DNA from 2 places in the Streptomyces sp. BYX5S genome. Region 2 is predicted to be linked to the other one. Evidence: riboswitches for the same ligand, from Rfam matches in the RefSeq annotation. Region 2 holds a riboswitch; the other holds the start of a gene.
What was found. A riboswitch is a leader RNA that binds a small molecule or an ion and turns the genes downstream of it on or off. The one in region 2 is predicted to bind glycine.
Positions count from the first base shown of each region.

Region 1 (11,742 bases), 4.1 Mb from region 2:
GGGGGCGTAGGAGAAGCCGTCCACCTCCATGTTCCCGTACTGGGCGTCCGGGGAGCCGGCCTGGCCGTGCCAGAGCAGCATCCACACCTGGCCTGCCGCGGGGTCGGCGAGGGCCTTGAGGAGCGCCTCGTACGCGTCGTAGCGTCCCGGCGTCACCTGGCGCAGCATGTGCTCGACCTGTCCGGCCGCGGCCGTGCCCGACGCACTCACCCGTAACCGCCCCTTCGGCTCTTCAATACGTCCGTGTTCCACACGTGGCCGGAAAGCGAAGCGCCGACCGGTCACGTCATGAAACCAGCTTAAGCGGCGATACTGACACCGACTTGACGGACGTGGTCACCCTTCTCGTACGTAGAACGGGCGTACATGCGTACGCAACCAGTCCGCGACCGGGTCCTGTGTGACGTCCAGGAACACCAGGTTCACCGCCCAGGGCACCGGTGTCCGGCCCAGCGCCCGGCCCAGCGCGTCCAGCGGGAGATCGCGCGCGGAGCCCTCCCACTGCGTCAGTTCCACACCGATGAACAGGGACGGCTCCGCGTCCTCCACGGCGGCGAGGCAGCGGCGCGCGCTCAGCACCGTGCCGAGCGCCTCGAACTCCTCGCGGACCACGGCCAGGAAGTCGACCGGGTCGACCTGCCAGTCCGGCTCGGAGAGCACCACGCGGCCCCCCGTCGCCGGGCCGTCCAGCGGCGTGCGGCCGCTGCGGGCCAGCTCCGCCACGGCCGGCGGCGGCAGCGGCACGCCGACCGTGCCGTCCGGGTTCACGGCGATGCCGACCTGCGGCGGCAGCCCGCGCGCGAACTCCACGGCCGGGGCCACCGTGCAGTCCATCCGGCCGCCGGTGACCGCCATGAACTGCTGCTCGGAGCTGAACACGGGAACGTAGGCCTGGCCCTCGATCTCCAGGCTCGGCAGGTCGAGGTCCCGGCTGGCGTTCGAGCCGCCCTTGGGCAGCGGGATCCAGACAGGGCTGCGGCCGAGGACCTCCACGATCCGCGCGCCCGCCGAGCTTGAGGCCCCCTCGCCGAGGGCCGCGGCGAGCACCTGCTCCAACTCGTTGGCGGGCCAGCCCTGCGCGGGATGGGAGAACGCACCCTCCTGCCCCTCGGCGTGACCGTGCCCCGGCTCGGGGGCCCCTGGGAACTCCATGACTGCCATCAACCTCTGCTGTTCTGCGCGCTGCTCTTCCCGCACGCGACGTCGTCCCGCGCGGGGCCGACGATACGCGTACGCCCTGACGGTCACCGAAAACTCGTACGCCTCGGCGATCACTCGCTGAACGTGATCCCGCCCAGCGCCTCCGTCGCCGCCCGGTCCAGCAGCACCGCCGACTCCATCCCGGCCGGCAGATCCCCCCGCTCCGTCGAGGAGACGAGGGCGCCCACCGCCCGGCGGTGCCGCGCGAACGCGTACCGGGACACCCCGCGGCCGCGGTCCCGCTGCCCCTCAAGGGCCGTGTCCGCGGGCACGTCGAGGAGCATCAGGTGGACGCCCGCGCCGCGCCGTCTCGCCGTGCGGGTCACCCAGCGGCGCACCCACGCCTGCGTACCGCAGTCGTGCACGACGACGCTGGCGCCCGAGCGCATGGCCCGGCGCAGCCCCGCGTAGTGCGCGACGCGGACCACCGGGCGGTACAGCGCGTACGGCAGGAAGCGCGGCATGCGCGCGGCCCAGCGCTCGCGGGTGTCCTGGGAGTCGATCCGGACCACGGTGACCGCCCGCCGCATCAGCGTCGACTTGCCGCTGCCCGGGAGTCCGGAGATCACCACGAGGTCGCCCGCCGCGAACGCGAGTCTGCGCGGTGTGTGCCCGCGCCGCCCCCGGAGGTCCCGCACCGAACGCTGGCCGGGAATCCGCACGCCCGCCACCGCGGGCGCGGAAACCCCATAAGCCCCCGCCACTGCCTTGTGCACCGTGATCGTCCTCCCCGTTCCGGTCACGTCAGCCTTGCCCCTCAAGTGTAAAGAGAAGGTAATGCCCCTCAAGGGCTTTCCCCGTTGGCCGGGCATGCAATGATGTGCGCGCAACTGCATACCGGCCGCTTGAATCCGCGCGGGAGAGTTCCGGGGACGATCGAGTACCCGGACGCCGAAGGAGCAAGTTCCTCCCTTGAATCTCTCAGGCCCCGTACCGCGCGGGCGAGGCAGATCTGAAAAGTGGGTCACGCTTGTGACGTGACCCCACCCAAGGTGCAAGCCCTCCGGGGCGAACCTCTCAGGTTCCGATGACAGATGGGGAGGGCGCCTCGCGTCTCGTACGAGATCCGAGACCCCGCCACCGCCGTCATGCCACCGGGAGCACACCACCCATGACCCGCACCACCGCACTGGACGCCCTGCACCGCTCGCTCGGCGCCACTATGACCGACTTCGCCGGCTGGGACATGCCCCTGCGCTACGCCAGCGAGCGCGACGAGCACCACGCCGTGCGCACCGCGGCCGGCCTGTTCGACCTGTCGCACATGGGCGAGATCACGGTGACCGGGCCGGGAGCCGTGGACCTGCTGAACCACGCCCTGGTCGGGAACATCGGTTCCGTCGGCCCCGGCCGCGCCCGCTACACCATGATCTGCCGCGAGGACGGCGGGATCCTCGACGACCTGATCGTCTACCGGCTCGAAGAGACGACGTACATGGTCGTCGCCAACGCGGGCAACGCCCAGGTCGTCCTCGACGCCCTCACCGAGCGCGCCGCCGGGTTCGACGCCGAGGTCCGCGACGACCGGGACGCGTACGCGCTGATCGCCGTGCAGGGCCCGAACTCCGCCGCCATCGTGAAGTCCGTCACGGACGCCGACCTCGACGGCCTCAAGTACTACGCGGGCCTGCCGGGCACCGTCGCCGGCGTGGACGCGCTCATCGCGCGCACCGGCTACACCGGCGAGGACGGCTTCGAGCTGTTCGTCTCGCCCGCCGACGCGGAGAAGCTGTGGCAGGCGCTGACCGGGGCGGGCGCCGAGCACGGCCTGATCCCCTGCGGCCTGTCCTGCCGGGACACGCTGCGCCTGGAGGCCGGCATGCCGCTGTACGGGCACGAGCTGACCACCGGCCTCACCCCCTTCGACGCCGGCCTCGGCCGGGTCGTGAAGTTCGAGAAGACCTCGCACGGGGACGACTTCGTGGGCCACGACGCCCTGAAGGACGCCGCCGCGAAGGCCGAGGCCAACCCGCCCCGCAAGCTCGTCGGCCTGATCGCCGAGGGCCGCCGCGTCCCGCGCGCCGGGATGTCGGTCGTCGCCGACGGCCAAGTCATCGGCGAGGTCACCTCCGGCGCCCCGTCCCCGACGCTCGGCAAGCCGATCGCCATGGCGTACGTGGACGCCGCGCACGCGGAGCCGGGCACGGCGGGCGTCGGGGTCGACATCCGCGGCTCGCACGAGCCGTACGAGGTCGTGGCCCTGCCGTTCTACAAGCGCCAGAAGTAAGCCTCACAGCACCGCCCAGCAGCCCCGCCGTCACCGGCACCTTCCCGCGTACAGGAGAATTCTCATCATGAGCAACCCCCAGCACCTGCGTTACAGCAAGGAGCACGAGTGGCTGTCGGCCGTCGAGGACGGCGTGGCGACGGTCGGCATCACCGAGCACGCGGCCAACGCGCTCGGTGACATCGTGTTCGTCCAGCTTCCCGAGGTCGGCGACGCCATCACCGCCGGTGAGACCTGCGGCGAGCTGGAGTCCACCAAGTCGGTGTCCGACCTGTACTCCCCCGTCACCGGCGAGGTCGCCGAGATCAACCAGGACGTCGTGGACGACCCGGCGCTGGTCAACTCGGCCCCCTTCGAGGGTGGCTGGCTGTTCAAGGTCCGCCTTGCCGAGGAGCCGAAGGACCTGCTCTCCGCCGACGAGTACACCGAGTTCTCCGGGAGCTGACCCGCACCATGACCGAGAAGTCCGTTCTGAACGAATCCCTGCACGAGCTCGACCCCGAGGTCGCCGTAGCGGTCGACGCCGAGCTGAAGCGCCAGCAGTCGACCCTTGAGATGATCGCGTCGGAGAACTTCGCTCCCGCCGCCGTCATGGAGGCCCAGGGCTCGGTCCTGACCAACAAGTACGCGGAGGGTTACCCCGGCCGCCGCTACTACGGCGGCTGCGAGCACGTCGACGTCACCGAGCAGATCGCCATCGACCGCGTGAAGGCGCTCTTCGGCGCCGAGTACGCGAACGTGCAGCCGCACTCGGGCGCCTCCGCCAACCAGGCCGCCCTCTTCGCCATCGCCAAGCCGGGCGACACCATCCTCGGCCTGGACCTGGCGCACGGCGGCCACCTCACGCACGGCATGCGCCTGAACTTCTCCGGCAAGCAGTTCAACGTGGTCCCGTACCACGTGGACGACGCCGGCCTCGTCGACATGGCCGAGGTCGAGCGGCTCGCCAAGGAGCACCGCCCGAAGGTGATCATCGCCGGCTGGTCCGCGTACCCGCGCCAGCTGGACTTCGCCGAGTTCCGTCGCATCGCCGACGAGGTCGAGGCGTACCTCTGGGTCGACATGGCGCACTTCGCGGGCCTCGTGGCCGCGGGCCTGCACCCCAACCCGGTCCCGTACGCCGACGTCGTCACGTCCACGACGCACAAGACGCTCGGCGGTCCGCGCGGCGGCATCATCCTCGCCCGCTCCAAGGACTTCGCGAAGAAGCTGAACTCGGCGGTCTTCCCGGGCTTCCAGGGCGGCCCCCTGGAGCACGTGATCGCGGCCAAGGCCGTCTCCTTCAAGGTCGCGGCGAGCGAGGGCTTCAAGGAGCGCCAGCAGCGCACGATCGAGGGCGCCCGGATCCTCGCCGAGCGGCTGACGACCGCGGAGTCCCGCGCGGCCGGCGTCAACGTCCTGTCCGGCGGCACCGACGTGCACCTGGTCCTCGTCGACCTGCGCGAGTCGGAGCTCGACGGCCAGCAGGCCGAGGACCGCCTCCACGAGGTCGGCATCACGGTCAACCGCAACGCGGTCCCGAACGACCCGCGCCCGCCGATGGTCACGTCGGGGCTCCGGATCGGTACGCCCGCACTGGCCACGCGCGGCTTCGGCGCCGACGACTTCCGCGAGGTCGCCGACGTCATCGCGCTCGCGCTCCAGCCGTCGTACGACGCGGAGGCGCTCAAGGCCCGGGTGACCGCCCTGGCCGACAAGCACCCGCTGTACCCGGGCCTGTAGCAGCCACGGCCCTTCGGCCCGGATTACGTACCCTTGCGTACATACGTCCTACCGGGGCACCACGCACACTGGAACCAGAAGGAAACAGTGAGCGCGGTGCCCCGGCCGCTTCCACCGCACTCTTGCTCGTCCGGCAGACAACGGCGTCTACCACCCATCATTGGAGTCCCACCGTGGCCATCTCGGTCTTCGACCTGTTCTCGATCGGCATCGGCCCGTCCAGCTCGCACACGGTCGGCCCGATGCGCGCGGCCCGCATGTTCGCGCGGCGCCTGAAGAACGAGGGCCTGCTGGCCCACACCTCCGCCGTCCGCGCCGAGCTGTACGGCTCCCTGGGCGCGACCGGGCACGGGCACGGCACCCCCAAGGCGGTGCTGCTCGGCCTGGAGGGCGACTCCCCGCGCACCGTCGACGTCGAGACGGCGGACCAACGCGTCGAGACGATCAAGGAAAAAGGTCTCCTCAACCTGCTCGGCGCGCACGAGATCCCGTTCTCCTACGACGACGATCTCGTCCTGCACCGCCGCAAGGCCCTCCCGTACCACGCGAACGGCATGACGCTGTGGGCGTACGACGCCGGGGGCCAGGAGCTGCTCACCAAGACGTACTACTCGGTGGGCGGCGGCTTCGTCGTCGACGAGGACGCCGTCGAGGGCGAGAACCCGATCGTTCCCGACGACACCCTCCTGAAGTACCCCTTCCGCACCGGCGACGAGCTGCTCCGGCTCACGCAGGAGACCGGCCTGTCCATCCCGGCCCTGATGCTGGAGAACGAGAAGGCGTGGCGCACGGAGGAGGAGATCCGCTCCGGGCTCCTCGACATCTGGCGCGTCATGCAGTCCTGCGTCTCGCGCGGCATGTCCCGCGAGGGCATCCTCCCCGGCGGCCTCAAGGTCCGCCGCCGCGCCGCGAGTTCGGCCCGCAAGCTGCGCGCCGAGGGCGACCCCGTGGCCCACGCCATGGAGTGGATCACCCTCTACGCGATGGCCGTGAACGAGGAGAACGCGGCGGGCGGCCGCGTCGTGACCGCCCCGACGAACGGCGCGGCCGGCATCATCCCGGCGGTCCTGCACTACTACGTGAACTTCGTGCCCGGCGCCGACGAGGACGGCGTCGTCCGCCTCCTGCTCACCGCGGGCGCCATCGGCATGCTCTTCAAGGAGAACGCCTCCATCTCCGGCGCCGAGGTCGGCTGCCAGGGCGAGGTCGGCTCCGCCTGCTCGATGGCGGCGGGCGCCCTCGCCGAGGCCCTCGGCGGCTCCCCCGAGCAGGTCGAGAACGCGGCCGAGATCGGCATGGAGCACAACCTCGGCCTGACCTGCGACCCCGTCGGCGGCCTCGTCCAGATCCCGTGCATCGAGCGCAACGGCATGGCGGCGGTCAAGGCCGTCACGGCCGCCAAGATGGCGCTGCGCGGCGACGGCTCGCACAAGGTGTCCCTGGACAAGGTCATCAAGACGATGCGGGACACGGGGGCCGACATGTCGGTCAAGTACAAGGAGACGGCGCGGGGCGGGCTCGCGGTGAACATCATCGAGTGCTGAACATCATCGAGCGCTGAACCTCATCGAGCGCTGAGCGCGAGAACGTGCCGGAACACACGCGATGCCCGGTGGACGACAACAAGGTCGTTCACCGGGCATCGCGGAATAGCATCCCGGACCGGTAATTCACGGAGAACTACCGGCCGTTCGGCCGCATTGCACAGTTGAAGATCGAGAAGCATCTAGAAATAGTGCTTGCGGCCGCCGACCGCACGGCCGGTGGCCCCGAGAATCCAGAGGATCGCGCCGACCAGGATAAGAATTCCACCTATCGTGGTCAGCAGGCCCATGCCCACCAGCAGGCCGATGATCAGCAGGATCAGTCCGACAAGAATCATCAGGATTCCCTTCGCTCAAGTTCAGCAGTTGATGTGTTCACAGCGTTTTCCGGGGCTCAGCCCCAGTACCCCGCCCCGAACCACATATGCAGTTGAACTTCAGTCCTTGACCGTCCGGAAATCTTCGGCTGCGAAGAGAAACAACCACTGCGGCCACCGTTGCGCGCGTGAGCAACGAGAAGAATGCCGAGAACCCGCGACGGCAGGTGGCCCGCGGCGGCTACAGGGCCGCGGTCGTCCCCGCCCCCGAGCCGCTCCCCTGGAGCCACTGGTCCCAGCTCAGGTTGAACGCCGCGTAGCCGTTGTCGGCCGGGGCCTTGGCACGCGGGGAGCCGGTGATGGTCACCGGGTCGCCCTGCTTCACCTGCTGGTAGAACCACTTCGCGTCGCCGATCGACAGGTGCACGCAGCCGTGCGAGCCGCGGGCGCTGCCGCTGCCCGGGTTCGGGTCGCCGGTCGAGTAGTGGACGTAGGTGCCGGACTGGGTGAGGTGGACGTCCCAGGGGAGCGTGAGGTCGTAGTAGTCGGCGCTGCCCTTGTCGCAGCTGATACCGATCGAGCAGGAGGTCATGTGGACCTTCTTCTGCTTGTCGATCACGGCCATCGTGCCGTTCCACGTGGGGTACTCGGCGCTGCCCGCGTTGATGGACAGGGTGCGCAGAGCCGAACCGTTCTTCGTCACCTTCAGGGTGTGGCCGGTGACGGAGACGTCGGCGCGCACGTCGGCGCCGACGGTGAAGGTGTGCGTGTAACCGTGCACGCCGTAGCGGCCGTTGCCGTTGCTGACGCCCTTCATGTCGGCGTCGACCTTCACCTTCGTCCCCGAGGGCCAGTACTCCTTGGGCCGCCAGTCGGCGCGCTTGTCGCCGAACCAGTGCCAGGCGCCCTCGACCGGCTGCGACGTGCTCACCTTCATGTGCTTCTCGACGGAGGCGCGGGCCTTCGCCGCCACCGGGTTCGTGAACACCACCGAGACGGGCATGGCCACGCCGACCTCGGCGCCGGTCTGCGGAGTGATCGTCTCCAGGAGCATCGGCGGGCCCTTGGGCTTGTCCGGTGAGGGCTTGGCGCTCGCGCTCGCCTTCCCCGACGCCTTCCCTTCGGCCCTGTCCGCGCCGCCACCGCCGCCGCAGGCACTCGTGCCCACCAGCACCGCGACCGTCATCAGCGCGATTCCTATGCCACTGCCCCTGCGCCGTCCCACGACCTGCTCCGCTCTCCCGGGTCCACTCCGCGTACCCCCTAGGGGGCCCAGCTCACTGTCAGACAGTCGCCCGGCCTCCGTCAGTTGCGTCCGGGCGGGCAAAGCGCGGGCCAAAAATGTGGCCGGAGGTAGCCGCGACAGGCGGTGTCCGTTTCGCTTCCTGCTGGTGAGGGACACGGGTGGGGTCAGCGCATCCCCCGGCTCAAGGAGGCGAGCCCGGTGACCGACCACCCGAAGAACACCCCGCCTGCCCAGGAGGAGGCCCAGCCGACCCCGCCGTACGCGTGGGAACGGCAGGAGCGCCCGGGGCTGGAGTCACGGATGAGCCAGCGCCCGAACTACCTGGCACCCCGCTACCGCGGCTCCGGCAAGCTCGACGGCAGGATCGCCCTGATCACCGGCGGTGACTCGGGGATCGGCCGGGCGGTCGCCGTGCTGTACGCCCGCGAGGGCGCGGACGTCGCCATCGGCCACCTCCCGCAGGAGCAGCCGGACGCCGAGGAGACCCGAAAGGCGGTCGAGGCCGAGGGACGGCGCTGCCTGCTGCTGCCGGGGGACCTGAGCGAGGCGGCCGTCTGCCACGAGACGGTCGAGGCCACCGTGCGCGAGCTGGGCGGTCTCAACGTCCTGGTCAGCAACGCCGCACGGCTCAACAGCCAGAACAGCCTCGAAGACCTCGACTTCGAGGAGTTCGACCTGGCCTTCAAGACCAACATGTACGCCTACTTCCACCTCCTCCAGGCCGCGCTCCCGTACCTCGGCCACGGGGACGCGGTGATCGCGACGGCCTCCGAGGAGGGCCTCAAGGGCAGCGACATGATGATGGACTACGCCGCGACGAAGGGCGCCCAGATCATCTTCACCAAGTCCATCGCCAGCCATCTCGCGCAGCGCGGCATCCGGGCCAACGTCGTGGCCCCGGGCCCGACCTGGACGGTCCTCAACCTCTCCGGCCAACGCTTCCCGGACGACTACCTGGCAGACCTCGGCTCGACCTCCGACCCGATGGGCCGCGCCGCCCAACCGGAGGAACTCGCCCCCGCCTACGTGTACTTGGCCTCCGACGCGGACTCCAGCTACACGGTCGGCGAGGTCGTCACGGTGACGGGCGGCATGACGGACAGCCGCTGATCCCGCAAAGCCCGCGTCATGACGTGCCGGACCGGGAACGATGAGAGTTCGACCTCGTCGCACCACCGACCCGGAGGCCCGCATGATCCGCGGCATCGACGTCAGTTCGCACCAGTCCACGTTCGACACGGACGGCGTCTCGTTCGTCTTCGTCAAGGCCACGGAAGGGCGCTCCTACGTCAATCCGCGCCTCGCCGCGCAGACGAAGCGGGCCCGCGACGCCGGGTGCGTGGTCGGCTTCTACCACTTCCTGTGGCCGGGGAACATCACGGCGCAGGCCGAGTACTTCGTGAGCAAGGCCCCGGAGAAAGCAGGGGACTTGCTGGCCGCGGACTGGGAGACGACCGGCGAGGGAACGCACGCGAGCAACGCGGAGAAGGACAAGTTCATCCGCGAGGTGAAGCGCCTGCGCCCCAACCACCGCGTCATGTTGTACTGCAACCGCAATTATTGGCTCAATGTGGACACGACGTCCTACGCCGGCGACGGCCTCTGGATCGCCGACTACGTGACCGCGGGCAGGCCCCGCATCCAGGCGGACTGGACCATCCACCAGTACACCGACAGCCCCCTCGACAAGAACATCGCCGACTTCGGGACCAAGGCCGCCATGAAGGAGTGGGCGGCCGGGGCCTGAACGCGTCGCTGGGGCGTGCGGCGGGCGCACGCCCCAGTGGGCGTCGGGGTCACTTGTTCAGGTTCGCCCAGAACTCGTCGAAGGAGAGGCGCTTGTCGCCGTTGGCGTCCTGTCCGGCGATGAGGACCTCGGCCACGGAGTCCGTGACGTTGAAGTCGCCCATCTGCGCCATGGCGCTCTTGTACTCGGCCGCCGTGATGAAGCCGTCGCCGTCCGCGTCGAACCGCTCGAACGCCTTGCGTGCTTCTTCGATGTCCGCCACCGGGTCACCCCTCGTTTGCTCACTGCCGTGTTGACGGGGGTCAGATTAGCTGGCCGTCCTGGCGCGGAGTGCGGCGAGTACCCAGGCGAACTCCTCACGGTGCGGCTGCTCGGGGCGGCCGCCCTTGAGGACACCGAGGAGTTCCCGGTAGCGGGCCACCTTGTCGTTCGTCGTGGCGAGCAGCCGGTCGAGGACGGCGGAGCGGTCGGCGTCGCCGAGCAGTTCCCGGAGCACCGGTTCCGCTTCGGGTGAGGCCGGGTCGATGCCTGCGCGCACCGCGTCGCCCGCGAGAGTGATCAGTGTGCGCAGGAACCGCATGGAGGCGCCGGCCGCGTCGTCGGGGGTGCGGTCGGCGGCGTTGTACTCGGTGGCCTGCCGCATCCGGGCGCGGAAGTCCGGCTCCTGGAGCAGTTCGGCGAGTTCCACCCAGGCGTCGACCTGCTCGGGCGTCGGGTCGTCCGGCAGGCCCGCGCTCATGCCCCGCATCCGCTCCTGGACCGCCGGGTCGACGGTGTCCAGGCCGCGCAGCATCTCCTCGGCGAACTCGTCCATGATCCGCTTGCGTTCGGCGGTGGACTGTCGTGCCATCCGGTTCATGAAGGCCATCTCCTCGGCGCTCGAATTCCGCTTGGCGACGGTCGACAGCACGGCCCGGTTGAGCCGCAGCACCTGGATCTGCGCGTCGAGCGCCGCCACGTGCGCGGCGGCGACGGACGCCGGGTCGCGCTCGCCGGAGAGGATCTTCCGGACGTCGTCCAGGCCGAGGCCCAGCTCGCGCAAGGTGCGGATCAGCTCCAGGCGGGCCACGGACTCGGCGTCGTAGAGCCGGTAGCCGCCCTCGCTGCGGGTCACGGGGTGCAGGACGCCCTCGTCGGACCAGAACCGGATGGTGCGCACCGTGAGGCCGGTGCGGCGGGCCAGCTGTCCGATCGTGAGCAGCCGTGGGCCGTCGTCGATCATGTGGAGGAGTCTGGGCCTTCCAGTGGGTGGAGACTCAAGCCCAGCGCCCGAGGCCACGGTGAAGGCGGTGGGTTCAGCGGTCGGCGACGCGCATTTCGAACCAGGTCGTCTTGCCGCGCGGCAGCAGGTCGACGCCCCAGCGGTCGGAGAGCTTGTCGACGAGGAAGAGGCCGCGCCCGGAGATGTCGAACTCGTGCACCGGCATCAGGCACGGCAGACCGCGGGACGGGTCGCGCACCTCGATGCGGGTCCAGCCGCGGCGGCGCAGCATGCGCAGTCCGAAGTGGCGGGCGCCGGTGTGCCGTACCGCGTTCCCCACCAGTTCGGAGACGAGCAGGACGGCGTCCTCGGTCATCTTCGGGGAGAGTCCCCAGTGCCGCAGCACCACCACTTGTGCGAGCCGCCGTGCGGTCGCGGCCGATTCGGGACGCGACGGCAGGGACACCTCCGCCTCGGCCGGGTTTCCGAACAACTCCAGTGCCCGCAGGGCGTGTTCGTCCTCGACCGCGGGAGACCA
Region 1 covers NZ_CM138829.1:6,743,057-6,754,798, forward strand. Annotated here, with positions in the region: gene ACYBSK_RS30345 (enhanced serine sensitivity protein SseB C-terminal domain-containing protein) at 1-210, opposite strand, end outside; gene ACYBSK_RS30350 (enhanced serine sensitivity protein SseB) at 337-1,152, opposite strand; gene ACYBSK_RS30355 (AAA family ATPase) at 1,272-1,922, opposite strand; glycine riboswitch at 2,047-2,146, shown strand; glycine riboswitch at 2,147-2,244, shown strand; gene gcvT (glycine cleavage system aminomethyltransferase GcvT) at 2,312-3,427, shown strand; gene gcvH (glycine cleavage system protein GcvH) at 3,495-3,872, shown strand; gene glyA (serine hydroxymethyltransferase) at 3,881-5,149, shown strand; gene ACYBSK_RS30375 (L-serine ammonia-lyase) at 5,323-6,693, shown strand; gene ACYBSK_RS30380 (hypothetical protein) at 6,876-7,031, opposite strand; gene ACYBSK_RS30385 (L,D-transpeptidase) at 7,252-8,235, opposite strand; gene ACYBSK_RS30390 (SDR family oxidoreductase) at 8,455-9,366, shown strand; gene ACYBSK_RS30395 (glycoside hydrolase family 25 protein) at 9,449-10,003, shown strand; gene ACYBSK_RS30400 (EF-hand domain-containing protein) at 10,053-10,265, opposite strand; gene ACYBSK_RS30405 (MerR family transcriptional regulator) at 10,311-11,225, opposite strand; gene ACYBSK_RS30410 (ATP-binding protein) at 11,299-11,742, opposite strand, start outside.
Region 1: linked by a shared signal. The riboswitch ahead of gcvT (glycine cleavage system aminomethyltransferase GcvT) and the one ahead of gcvP (aminomethyl-transferring glycine dehydrogenase) in region 2 are both predicted to bind glycine.

Region 2 (11,742 bases):
CGCCCGCGCCGCGGACCCCACCGGGGACTACGACTTCGTGTCGCGCTGCTTCTTCCCGAACGTCGGCGTCGACGAGGACCCGGTGACCGGCAGCGCGCACACCGCGCTCGCCCCGTTCTGGGCCGCCCGCCTGGGCCGCGACGAACTGACCGGCCTCCAGGCCTCCGCCCGCGGCGGCCTGGTCCGCGTGGCGCTGCGCGGCGAGCGCACCCTCCTGACCGGCAAGGCCGTCACCACCATCGAGGGCGAGCTGAACGTGTGACCAGGGGCGCTGCCCCGGCGCACCGCGGGCTACGCCGTGGGCAGCCAGCCCACCTTCCCCGCGAGCAGCGCGTATCCGACGAACGCCCCGATGTCCAACAGGGAATGGGCCACCACCAGTGGCCCGACCCTGCCCCACCGCCGGTACAGATAGGCGAAGACGACGCCCATCGCGAGGTTCCCGAAGAACCCGCCGATGCCCTGGTAGAGGTGGTACGAGCCGCGGAGCACCGACGACGCGACGAGCGCGCTGCCCGGCAACCACCCCAACTGGCCGAGCCTACGCAGCAGATACCCGACGACGATGACCTCCTCCACCACGGAGTTCTGCACCGCCGACAGGATCAGCACCGGGAACTTCCACCACACGTCGGGCAGCGCCTCCGGCACCACCGTCAGGTTGAAGCCGAGGGCGCGGGCGGCGAGGTAGAAGGCGATGCCCGTGCTGCCGATGACGGCGGCGAGCGCGGCCCCGCGCCCCGCGTCGAACCACGGCCGTTTCCGGTCGAAGCCGATGGTGCGCATCCCCGCGCCCTCCCTCAGCAGGAAGTGCGCGACGAGCGCCACCGGCACGAGCGCGCTCGCGATGCCGAACAGCTGCCAGGCGAGATCCAGCCACGGACGGCCGGGCGCCGCCGAGGCGTTGAGGGTGGCCGCCTGGTCCTTGAGACCGCCCGGTTTCGTGACGGAGCCGACGAAGCTGATGAGCGCGGACACACCGCTCGCACCGAGCGAAAGCCCCAGAACGAGCAGCGTCTCGTCCCGCAAAAAGCGCCGTGAAAGACGCCCTTCGGGAGAAGAACCGGGCATCGGTTCCGCCTCCACCTGCACACCTGCCTCCAGTTGGTCAATACCGCCACTTGCGTCACAACGCCCCGCTAGGGTCTCGAATGCAGGTACGAAGATCGCGTGCGACAGGCCGGGGGGACCGGGACGCCGCAATTCGGCGCACCGCTTCCCCTCTCATGCTTCACCGCTTATACCGCAACTGCCTTTGTGGCTCAGGGAGGGGCTCCACCGCCATGGGACGTCACAGCAGCATGCCCGACGAGTACGGGACGGCCGTCGCCGAACCCCGTCCCCGCTCGCGCGGCCGCACCGTGGCCATCGCGACCGCCCTGGTCCTGGTCGTCGCGGCGGGGACGGCGGCGGTGTTCCGCCCCGATCTGCTCGGCCTCGGCGACGCGTGCGGGGCCGAGGTCCACCTCGACGTGGTCGCCTCCCCCGACATGGCCCCGGCGCTGCGCGACGCGGCCGGGTACGCCCGCCGCGAGAAGCTCACCTCCGACGGCAACTGCCTGGACGTCGCCGTCACCGCCCGCGACGCGTACAAGGTCGCCGACACCCTGCACGCGGGCAAGGGCGCGGCGGACTTCCAGGTGTGGGTCCCGGACTCCGACGTCTGGGTGCAGCGGGTCTCCGCCGACTCCGCCGCCACCCGGATCACCCCGGCCGGCAACGTCGCCTCGTCACCGGTGGGCGTGGGCATGGTGCCGACCGCGGCGAAGTCGTTCGGCTAGCCGCGCAAGACGTACACCTGGGCGCAGCTGACGGGCGCGGCGATGCAGAGCGACGACCTGCGCCTCGGCGCCGCCGACCCGGCCCGCAGCGCCACCGGGCTGCTCGCGCTGTCCATGCTGACCGCCACCTCCAAGAAGGACGACGGCACCCAGGCCGCCGCGATGGCGAAGGCCCTGTCGCAGCGCACGTCCGACAGCGACGCGCAGCTGATGGAGACGGTGCCGCGCGACAACTCCGGCACGGAGCAGGGCAATCCGCGGCGCAACGAGGCGCTCATCCTGTCCGAGCAGGCCGCGTACGCGCACAACGAGGAGGCGGGCGCGGCGGGTTCGCTCGACCTCTTCTACCCGAAGGACGGCTCGCCCGCCCTCGACTATCCGTTCTCGCTGGTCGGCGAGGACACCCTGACCACCGACGAGAGCCGGGCCGCCGTCCGCTTCATGACGCTGCTGGACTCCCCCGAGGGCCGCGCGCTCCTGGAACGGCACGGCTTCCGCACGGACAGCGGCCGGTCCCCCGAGACCGTCGCGTCACGGGCGGGCGGCCGCTCCCCGCAGCCGTACGCGCGCGTGACGGCCGCGGCGCCCACGGAGGAGCAGCTCGCGGAGACCCTCGGCATGTGGACGATCACCGTGCAGAGCGCCCGTATCCATGCGGTCGTCGACGCGTCGGCCTCGATGGGCAATGTCGTGCCGAACCGCGGCGAGTCCCGCATGGAGGTGACGAAGGCGTCGATGCTGGCGGCGCTCTCCACGTTCACGCCGGAGGACGAGATCGGGCTGTGGGAGTTCGCCACGTTCCTGGACCGGAACCGCGACTACAAGAAGCTGGTGCCGACCGAACGCCTCGGCGACCGCACCGGCTCCGGCACCCAGCGCGACCGGCTGTCCGCCGCGTTCACCGCGCTGAAGCCGGTACCGGGCGGGGCGACGGGCCTGTACGACACGACGCTCGCGGCCTACGAGGCGGCCACGTCCTCGTACGAGAAAGGCATGTTCAACGCCGTCGTGGTGGTGACCGACGGCGTCAATCAGGACGAGGGGTCGATCTCCCGCTCCCGCCTCGTCGAGCAACTCGGGGAGCTGACCGACCACGAGCGTCCCGTCCCGCTGATCGTCATCGCCGTCGGGCCCGACACCGACCGGGACGAGGTCGAGCAGATCGCCGAGGCGACGGGCGGCTCGGGTCACCAGGTCACGGACCCCGCGGACATCCAGAAGGTGATCCTCACGGCCATCATCGCGGCGGGCGCCAAGGCCAACTGAGCCCGCCGCCCCGGGCCTGTCCTTCGGATCAGGCCCTAGCCGAGCGGAACCGCCGGCTCCGGCAGCCCCACCGGCCAGCTGTGCACCGGCTCGCCGATGTGCATCAGCTCGCAGTACCGCCGGGTGGTCGCCGCGAGCGCCGCGTCCCGCGCCAGCCCGCTCTCCAGCGCCCGGTGGTACGTCGCCGACTGCCACGCCGCCCCGTTGGTCCGCAGCCGGCACCGCTCCTCGATCACGCCCAGGTACAGGTCCCGGTCGGCCGGCTCCACGCCCCACGCGTCGAGCCCGGCCGCCGCGAGCGGCAGCAGCTCGTCCCGGACGAGGTTCACCGCCGGCACCCGCTCCGTGCCGCCGAACCGGCCCCGGCGCGGCCACTCCAGGCGCGCGTCGATGCCGTAGCGGCAGGCGGCGTCGAAGTTGCGGGCCGCCGCGTCGAAGGGGAGCCGCGACCACACGGGGCGGGACTCCTCGGCCAGCGCGCGTACGACGCCGTAGTAGAACGCCGAGTTGGCGACGACGTCGATGACGGTCGGCCCCGCGGGCAGCACCCGGTTCTCGACGCGCAGATGGGGAACGCCGTCCGCGACGCCGTACACGGGGCGGTTCCAGCGGTAGACCGTGCCGTTGTGCAGGACGAGTTCGGCGAGGCTCGGGGTGTCGCCCTTGGCGATGACGTCGAGCGGCTGCTCGTCGTCGAGGATCGGCAGCAGCGGCGGGAAGTACCGCAGATTCTCCTCGAAGAGGTCGCGCGCGGAATCGATCCAGCGCTCCCCGAACCAGGTGCGCGGCCGCACCCCCTGGGCCACCAGCTCCGGCGGCCGGGTGTCGGTGGACTGCTGGAACAGCGGCGGCCGCGACTCGCGCCACAGCTCGTGGCCGAACAGGAACGGCGAGTTGGCGCCGAGCGCGATCTGCGGGGCGGCCACCGCCTGCGCCGCGTTCCACACGTCGGCGAAGCGGCCCGGTGTCACCTGGAGGTGCAACTGCACGGAGGTGCACGCGGCTTCGGGCGCGATCGACGAGGACGTGCAGGTCAGACGCTCCACACCGGCGATGTCGAGCTGGAAGTCCTCGCCGCGGGCGGCCGTGATCTGGTCGTTCAGGAGGGTGTAGCGGTCGACGTCCGACAGGTTCGCGGAGACCAGGTCCTGGGCGCTGAGCGTCGGCAGAATTCCGATCATCACGATGCCCGCGTCGACCTCGTTGGCCTTCCGGTGCGCATATCCGAGCCCGGTGCGCAGCTCCTCGGCGAGCTGGTCGAGAACGCGGCCGCCGAGCCGGTGCGGGGCAATGTTCACTTCGAGATTGAACATCGCGAGTTCGGTCTGGAAATCCCGGCTCGCGATGCGCTCCAGCACTTCCGCATTCATCATTCTCGGCAGCCCGTCGGGCCCGGCGAGATTCAGTTCGATCTCGAGACCCATGAGATTCTGCGGACGGTCGAAGCGCTTCTCGTCCAGGAGTCGCCCGAGTCCCTCCAAGCACTCTTGGAGCTTCTCCCGATAGCGCCGCGGAGCGGCCAGGTCGACCGCCTCCGCAACGACCTTCTCCCCCATGGAAGCGTCCCTTCTCGCACGGGCGGCCCGGCAGGAACCCGTCCCGGCCGCGTGTCACGGTGGATGATGCCCAGGCAATGTGATCGATAACGCCCCGTGGGGTGCCACGGAGCAGTACGCTCAAGTCAGTTACCCCGGGGCACATTCCTTAGGCATGCGGCCTCCCGCAGATTCGTTCGCGGACGGCCCTGGTGAAAAACGCCGACAAGAACAGGCCGACCGCTCGACGGCAAGATACCGAGGTCACGCGCGGCCACCCCTTCGGAAATGGGAAGAATACCCGCAAACCCCTTGGGCAACCCCGCCCGAATAGCACCTTGCGTAATCCGGCGGACCTGCTAGTGGAAACAAGCCGCGAACATACGTCGTATAAACTCCGCTGGCGAGACAGAGATGTGGCGCCCGCGGGCCGGGCCAGGACCGGACCCCCGCCGCCTCTGCCCCGTCCGTGTACCCGTGTACACCCGCAGCAGACAGCGCCGTCCGCTCGTCCCGCACCGCCCTCGCATCACGTGTCACGTGCCTGTCGAATGAGAGGCGACCCACCATGCCGCTGCACGTCCCACCGGCTCCCGCGCCTGCCCTGCGCAGCGTCCTCACGGCCCTCGGTTCCCCCACCGCCGTCCGCGAGGCACGCACCCCTTCCCTGCGCGCCGCACAGGGACCCGCCACCCCCGAACTCCCTTTGCCACTCCATGTGTTGGACCACATCACCGAGACCACCGGACCGTCCAGGGCCCGCCTCACCGGCTGGCGCTTCCTGATCCGCTGCGGGGACCGCGCGGTGGCCGCGGCCGACACCATGCTCACGCCGGACGGCTGGGCCTTCTCGCACTTCTTCGAGGGCCCCTACATCCGTTCCACCGAGCGGGCCCTGCGCCACGCCGAGTCACTGCCCAAGGCCTACCAGCCGCGGCTGCTCTCGGTGCCCGAGCTCTACATGCTGACGCTGTGGCTGCACGGCGACCGTACCGCCGACCCGACGAGCGGCCATCCGGCGGCCGACGACATCCTCGTCCCGCTGGCACCCGCCCCGCCGGGCATCGCCCCGCACCGCCCGCACTCGGTGGCCGAGCTCCTCCCGGTCCTCACCCACCGCCTGACCCCGGCCCCCGCCGCCCTGCTCGCCTGAACCCGACCGGGGGCCGCCGACGGCTCCGGTCGCTCACACCTGTGCCCCGCACCGTCCGCCGTCCGGTCGCGGGGCACAGCCCTGTCCGAGTGGACTAGCCCGTACCGACCACTCCGAACCACCCGAAGGGAGAGTCCAGTTGGACTGAACCGTCCGCATGGGTGATGCGTCTCCAATCCATAAGGACCGCTGCTACGAAATCCCTGCGGAACGACGTCCACAGGGCAACACTGGGTTCCAGAACTCACGACAACGGGGGGCGGCCATGAACAAGTCTTCAAGCCGCGGCACGACGAGCAGGACCAGCACCGCCCAAGTCATCGAGATAACTTCGCAGCGAAAGATCCCATCCATGTGCCAGCACCAGCCACTCTGCCCGACAGCGGAATCCGAGGACCGGGAAGCCGCGCTTCCCGTCGCTCACCACCCCGAGCAGGGATGGAGCCTCCTCTGCAACGGCGTCCTGCTCTTCGAGGACACCGGCGAGCTGCTGCCCAACGGCACGATCATCGCCCCGCACCGGCCACTGGGCCGTGTGGTGACGGCGGCGTAGGGATCCGCTGAGCGGGGCCGCGCGACCGTCGGTCGCGCGGCCCCGAAGCGATCAGCCCTCGTAGGCGTCGAGGGGCGGGCAGGAACACACCAGGTTCCGGTCGCCGAACGCCTGGTCGATACGGCGCACCGGCGGCCAGTACTTGTCCGCCGCCACCACACCGGCCGGGAAGACGCCTTCCTCCCGGCTGTACGCGTGCTCCCACTCACCGCCGAGCATTCCGGCCGTGTGCGGAGCGTTCCGCAGCGGGTTGTCGTCCGCCGGCCACTCGCCGGAGGCGACCCGCTCGATCTCGCCGCGAATCGCGATCATCGCGTCGCAGAACCGGTCGAGCTCGTCGATGTCCTCGCTCTCGGTCGGCTCGATCATCAGCGTCCCGGCGACCGGGAACGACATGGTCGGCGCGTGGAAGCCGTAGTCGATGAGCCGCTTGGCGACGTCGTCGATGCTCACACCCGTCGCCTTGCTGATCGGGCGCAGGTCCACGATGCACTCGTGCGCGACGAGCCCGCCGGGTCCGGTGTAGAGCACCGGGAAGTGCGGCTCCAGGCGCTTGGCGATGTAGTTCGCCGACAGCACCGCCACCTGCGTGGCCCGCTTCAGCCCCTCGCCGCCCATGAGACGCACGTACGCCCACGAGATCGGCAGGATCCCGGCGGAACCCCACGGCGCGGCGGAGATCGGGCCGACGCCCGTCTCCGGACCGGCGGCCGGCTGCAACGGGTGGTTGGGCAGGTACGGCGCGAGGTGCTCGCGGACGCCGACCGGACCGACGCCCGGACCGCCGCCGCCGTGCGGGATGCAGAACGTCTTGTGCAGGTTCAGGTGCGAGACGTCGCCGCCGAAGCGGCCCGGCTTGGCGAGGCCCACCAGCGCGTTGAGGTTGGCGCCGTCGACGTAGACCTGGCCGCCCGCGTCGTGCACGGCGGCGCAGATGTCGGCGACGTGCTCCTCGAAGACACCGTGCGTCGACGGGTACGTGATCATCAGCACGGCGAGCTGCTCGGCGTACTGCTCGATCTTGGCGCGGAGGTCCTCGATGTCGACCTCGCCGTCGTCGGCGGTCTTCACGACGACGACCTTCATGCCGGCCATCACGGCGCTCGCGGCGTTGGTGCCGTGCGCGGAGGACGGGATGAGGCAGATGGTGCGCTGCTCGTCGCCGTTGGCCCGGTGGTAGCCGCGGACCGCGAGCAGACCGGCGAGCTCGCCCTGCGAACCGGCGTTGGGCTGCAACGAGACCTTGTCGTAGCCGGTGACCTCGGCGAGCCGCTCCTCCAGCTCGCGGATGAGCGTCAGATAGCCCTGCGCCTGCTCGCCCGGGACGAAGGGGTGCAGCTGGCCGAACTCGGGCCAGGTGACCGGCTCCATCTCCGTCGTCGCGTTGAGCTTCATCGTGCAGGAGCCCAGCGGGATCATGCCGCGGTCCAGCGCGTAGTCCCGGTCGGCGAGCTTGCGCAGGTAGCGCAGCATCGCGGTCTCGGAGCGGTACTGGTGGAAGACGGGGTGCGTCAGGTACTCGTCGTCGCGCAGCAGCGCGTCCGGCAGCGTGTCCGCGACCTCGGCGTCCAGCGCCTCGATGTCCGCGTCGACGCCGAACGCGCTCCACACGGAGCCGAGTTGGGCCCGCGTGGTGGTCTCGTCGCAGGCGAGGGAGACGTGGTCGGCGTCCACGAGGTGCAGGTTGACCCCGGCCTCGCGCGCGGCGGAGACGATCCCGGCGGCCTTGCCCGGCACCCGCACGGTGAGGGTGTCGAAGTAGGCGCCGTGCACGACCTCGACGCCGCCCGCCGTCAGACCGGCCGCGAGCACGGTGGCGTAGCGGTGGGTGCGCCGCGCGATGGACTTGAGGCCCTCGGGCCCGTGGTACACGGCGTACATGCCGGCCATCACGGCGAGCAGCACCTGCGCAGTACAGATGTTGCTGGTCGCCTTCTCGCGGCGGATGTGCTGCTCACGGGTCTGAAGGGCGAGGCGGTACGCCTTGTTGCCGTCGGCGTCGACGGAGACGCCGACGAGGCGGCCCGGCAGCGAACGCGCGAACTTCTCGCGCACCGCCATGTAACCGGCGTGCGGCCCACCGAAGCCCATCGGGACGCCGAAGCGCTGCGTCGTACCGACGGCGATGTCGGCGCCCAGCTCTCCGGGCGAGGTCAGCAGCGTCAGAGCAAGAAGATCAGCGGCAACGGTGACAATGGCGCCCAGCTCGTGCGCCTGGTCGATCACGGGCTTGATGTCCCGCACGGCACCCGAGGCGCCGGGGTACTGCACGAGCACGCCGACGACACCGCGCTCGGCGACCTCGGCGGGGATGCCCTCGCTCAGATCGGCGACGACGATCTCGACGCCGGTCGGCTCGGCCCGCGTCTGGATCACGGCGATGGTCTGCGGCAGGGCGTCGGCGTCGACGACGTACACACCGTTCTTGACCTTGCCGACGCGGCGCGAGAGGGCCATCGCCTCGGCGGCGGCGGTGCCCTCGTCGAGCAGCGACGAGCCCGAGGTGGGCAGGCCGGTCAGCTCGGCGACCATCGTCTGGAAGTTGAGCAGCGCCTCAAGGCGGCCCTGCGAGATCTCCGGCTGGTACGGCGTGTACGCCGTGTACCAGGACGGGTTCTCCATGACGTTGCGCAGGATGACGGGCGGCGTGAACGTCCCGTAGTAGCCGAGGCCGATCATCGAGCCGAGCACCTGGTTGCGCTCGGCGAGCGACTTCAGCTCGGCGAGCACCTCGGCCTCGCTGCGGGCGGCCGGAAGGTCGAGCGCCTCGGCGCTCTTGATCACATCGGGCACCGCGGCCGCGGTCAGCTCGTCCAGCGAGCCGTAGCCGACCTGCGCGAGCATCTTGGCCTGAGCGGCGTCGTCGGGACCGATGTGCCGCTGCTCGAAGGGGATTCCCCGCTCCAGTTGGGAGAGCGGAATACGGTTGGCGGTCATTGCGGAGGCCTCCTGGTCATTGCGACCTGCGAGGGGCACCACGGCGCGGGTACCCGGACGGCCTCCCCCTCTGTCATCTCAACCTGAGAGCTTCACCGGCCCACCCCGCGAGAACACGGAACACACCGGCTTGCACCGTCGGTGAGAGCGGAAACCGTGCACCCCGCCCTGCTTTCCAGAGTGACCTCGTCCGTGCGGTACAGGGGCCTGAGAGATTCCGGGGAGGATTTGCTCCTTCGGCGCCCCCGACTGTCGTCGGAAGACTCTCCCGCACGGGTTCAACAGCCATTCGCCAGCCTACCAGCGGCTACGCGCCCCGAGCCCTCGAGTGGCCGCCTTCCGCAATGTGCTCTTTCGTAGTGCTTACACAGCAGTTGCGATCATCGCGATCAGTTGGAGGGCCCGTGCAGACCGATGTCGATCCGCGCAATCTGATCGGCCGCAAGGCGTTCGACCGCAACGGAGCAAAGGTCGGCACCATCGACGAGGTCTACCTCGACGACGCCACCGGCGTCCCCGAGTGGGCGGCGATACGCACCGGGCTGTTCAGCCGCGACGCCTTCGTGCCGCTCGAGCCCAGCGAATTCGTGGACGGCACGCTGCGCGTCCCCTTCGAGCGCGCCCTGATCAAGGACGCCCCCGACTTCGGCGTCGGCCGCCACCTCTCCCCCGAGCAGGAACTCCAGCTCTACCACCACTACGGCCTGGACATCACGGCCCCGCAGTCCCCCGATCTCTCCTTCGGTCACGTGGCGGGCGCGGAGGACGAGCCGACCTGATCACCGGCCGCCTCCGTGGTCTCCTCCACGAGCGGCAACGGCTCGGCCGCCTCCAGCTCCGGATCGTCGACACGAAACGTCCGCACGCGCCCCGGCACCTCCGCGTAGGGCGTCTCGAACCGCACGGTCACGCGCCCGAGCCCGCTCCCCTGCACCCACCCGGGACCGAACTCGGCGTGCCGCACATCGTGCCCGGCGAGCCACTTCCGCTCCTCGGGCTCCGGCTCGGGCACGGCAGGCGCCTCGGCCGCCTCCACGGCCTGCGCCGGCGCCCCGTCCCCCTCCGGCCCGCCGCCGGCCGCGGCCTCCTCCGCGGCGGCGAACTGCGCGAACAGGTCCTCCTGCGTGAAGTCGGCGAGCCCACTGACGCCGACGCCAAGCAACCGCACGCCGCCCGTCGTGTCCACGGACTCCAGCAACCGCGCGGCGGCCTCCCGCACCACCCCGGGGTCGTCCGTCGGCCCGCGCAGCGTCTCGGACCGCGTCAGCGTCGAGAAGTCGTAGCGGCGCACCTTGAGCACCACGGTCCGCCCCGACCGCTCGGCGGCCCGCAACCGCTCCACGCACCGGTCGGCGAGTCTGCGCACCTCCATCCGGACCCGCACCCGGTCGTGGATGTCCACGTCGTAGGTGTCCTCCACCGACACCGACTTGGAATCCCGCTCGGCGACCACCGGCCGCTCGTCGCGCGCCAGCGCCATCTCGTACAGGTGACTCCCCTGCGCCTTCCCCAGCAGCCGCACCAGCTCGTCCGCGCCGGCCTCTGCGATCTCCTCCACCGTGAGGATCCCGGCCCGCCGCAGATGGTCCCCGGTCGCCGGCCCCACGCCCGGCAGGATCCGCACGGACCGCGGGCCGAGCAGCGCGCGCTCGGTGCCGGGACGTATGAGCACCAGCCCGTCGGGCTTGGCCTCCTCCGAGGCGATCTTCGCGAGCATCTTGGACGCGGCGAGCCCCACGGACCCGGTCAGCCCGGTCACGCGCCGGATGTCGGCCCGCAGCCGCCGCCCCACGGCCTCGGCGGACTCGGCGTCCCAGGCCGCCTCACCGGCCTCCAGATCCACGAACGCCTCGTCCAGGCTCAGCGGCTCCACCAGCGGCGAGAGCGCGCCCAGGAGCGCCATCACCTGCTCGCTGATCGCCCGGTACAGCCGGAAGCGCGGCACCAGGTACGCGGCATGCGGGGCGAGCCTGCGCGCCTGCCCCATCGGCATCGCCGAGTGCACCCCGAACTTCCGCGCCTCGTACGACGCCGTGGCCACCACGCCGCGCGGGCCGAGCCCGCCCACGACGACCGCTTTCCCGCGCAGGCTCGGCTTGGCCGCCTGCTCCGCCGAGGCGTAGAAGGCATCCATGTCGAGATGCAGGATCGTGGGCGCGGTTCTCACACGTCCGATGCTGCCCTACGCCACTGACAATGCTGCCCCACGGCCCTCACACGGCGCGGTTGCGCCGCCTGGCGAGCTCGTCCGTGGGGTTCGGCGGCGTGATCGTCTCGCCGGTGTCCACCCGCTCGCCGTGCAGCTGCGAGAGCGCGGCCTCGACGTCCCGCCAGACCACGCCCACGGCGATCCCGAAGACGCCCTGGCCGCCCTGGAGCAGGTCGTGCACCTCGTCCGGCGACGTGCACTCGTACACGGTCGCGCCGTCGCTCATGAGCGTCATGCGCTCCAGGTCCCGGAAGCCGCTCTCGCGCAGGTGCTGCACGGCGGTCCGGATGTTCTGCAGTGAGACGCCC
Region 2 covers NZ_CM138829.1:2,648,517-2,660,258, reverse strand. Annotated here, with positions in the region: gene ACYBSK_RS12090 (PhzF family phenazine biosynthesis protein) at 1-262, shown strand, start outside; gene ACYBSK_RS12085 (CPBP family intramembrane glutamic endopeptidase) at 292-1,071, opposite strand; partial or broken gene ACYBSK_RS12080 (substrate-binding and VWA domain-containing protein) at 1,284-3,047, shown strand; gene ACYBSK_RS12075 (glutamate-cysteine ligase family protein) at 3,083-4,603, opposite strand; gene ACYBSK_RS12070 (hypothetical protein) at 5,151-5,735, shown strand; gene ACYBSK_RS12065 (DUF5999 family protein) at 6,088-6,288, shown strand; gene gcvP (aminomethyl-transferring glycine dehydrogenase) at 6,340-9,225, opposite strand; glycine riboswitch at 9,411-9,506, opposite strand; gene ACYBSK_RS12055 (PRC-barrel domain-containing protein) at 9,630-10,004, shown strand; gene ACYBSK_RS12050 (DNA polymerase IV) at 9,971-11,392, opposite strand; gene ACYBSK_RS12045 (MerR family transcriptional regulator) at 11,439-11,742, opposite strand, start outside.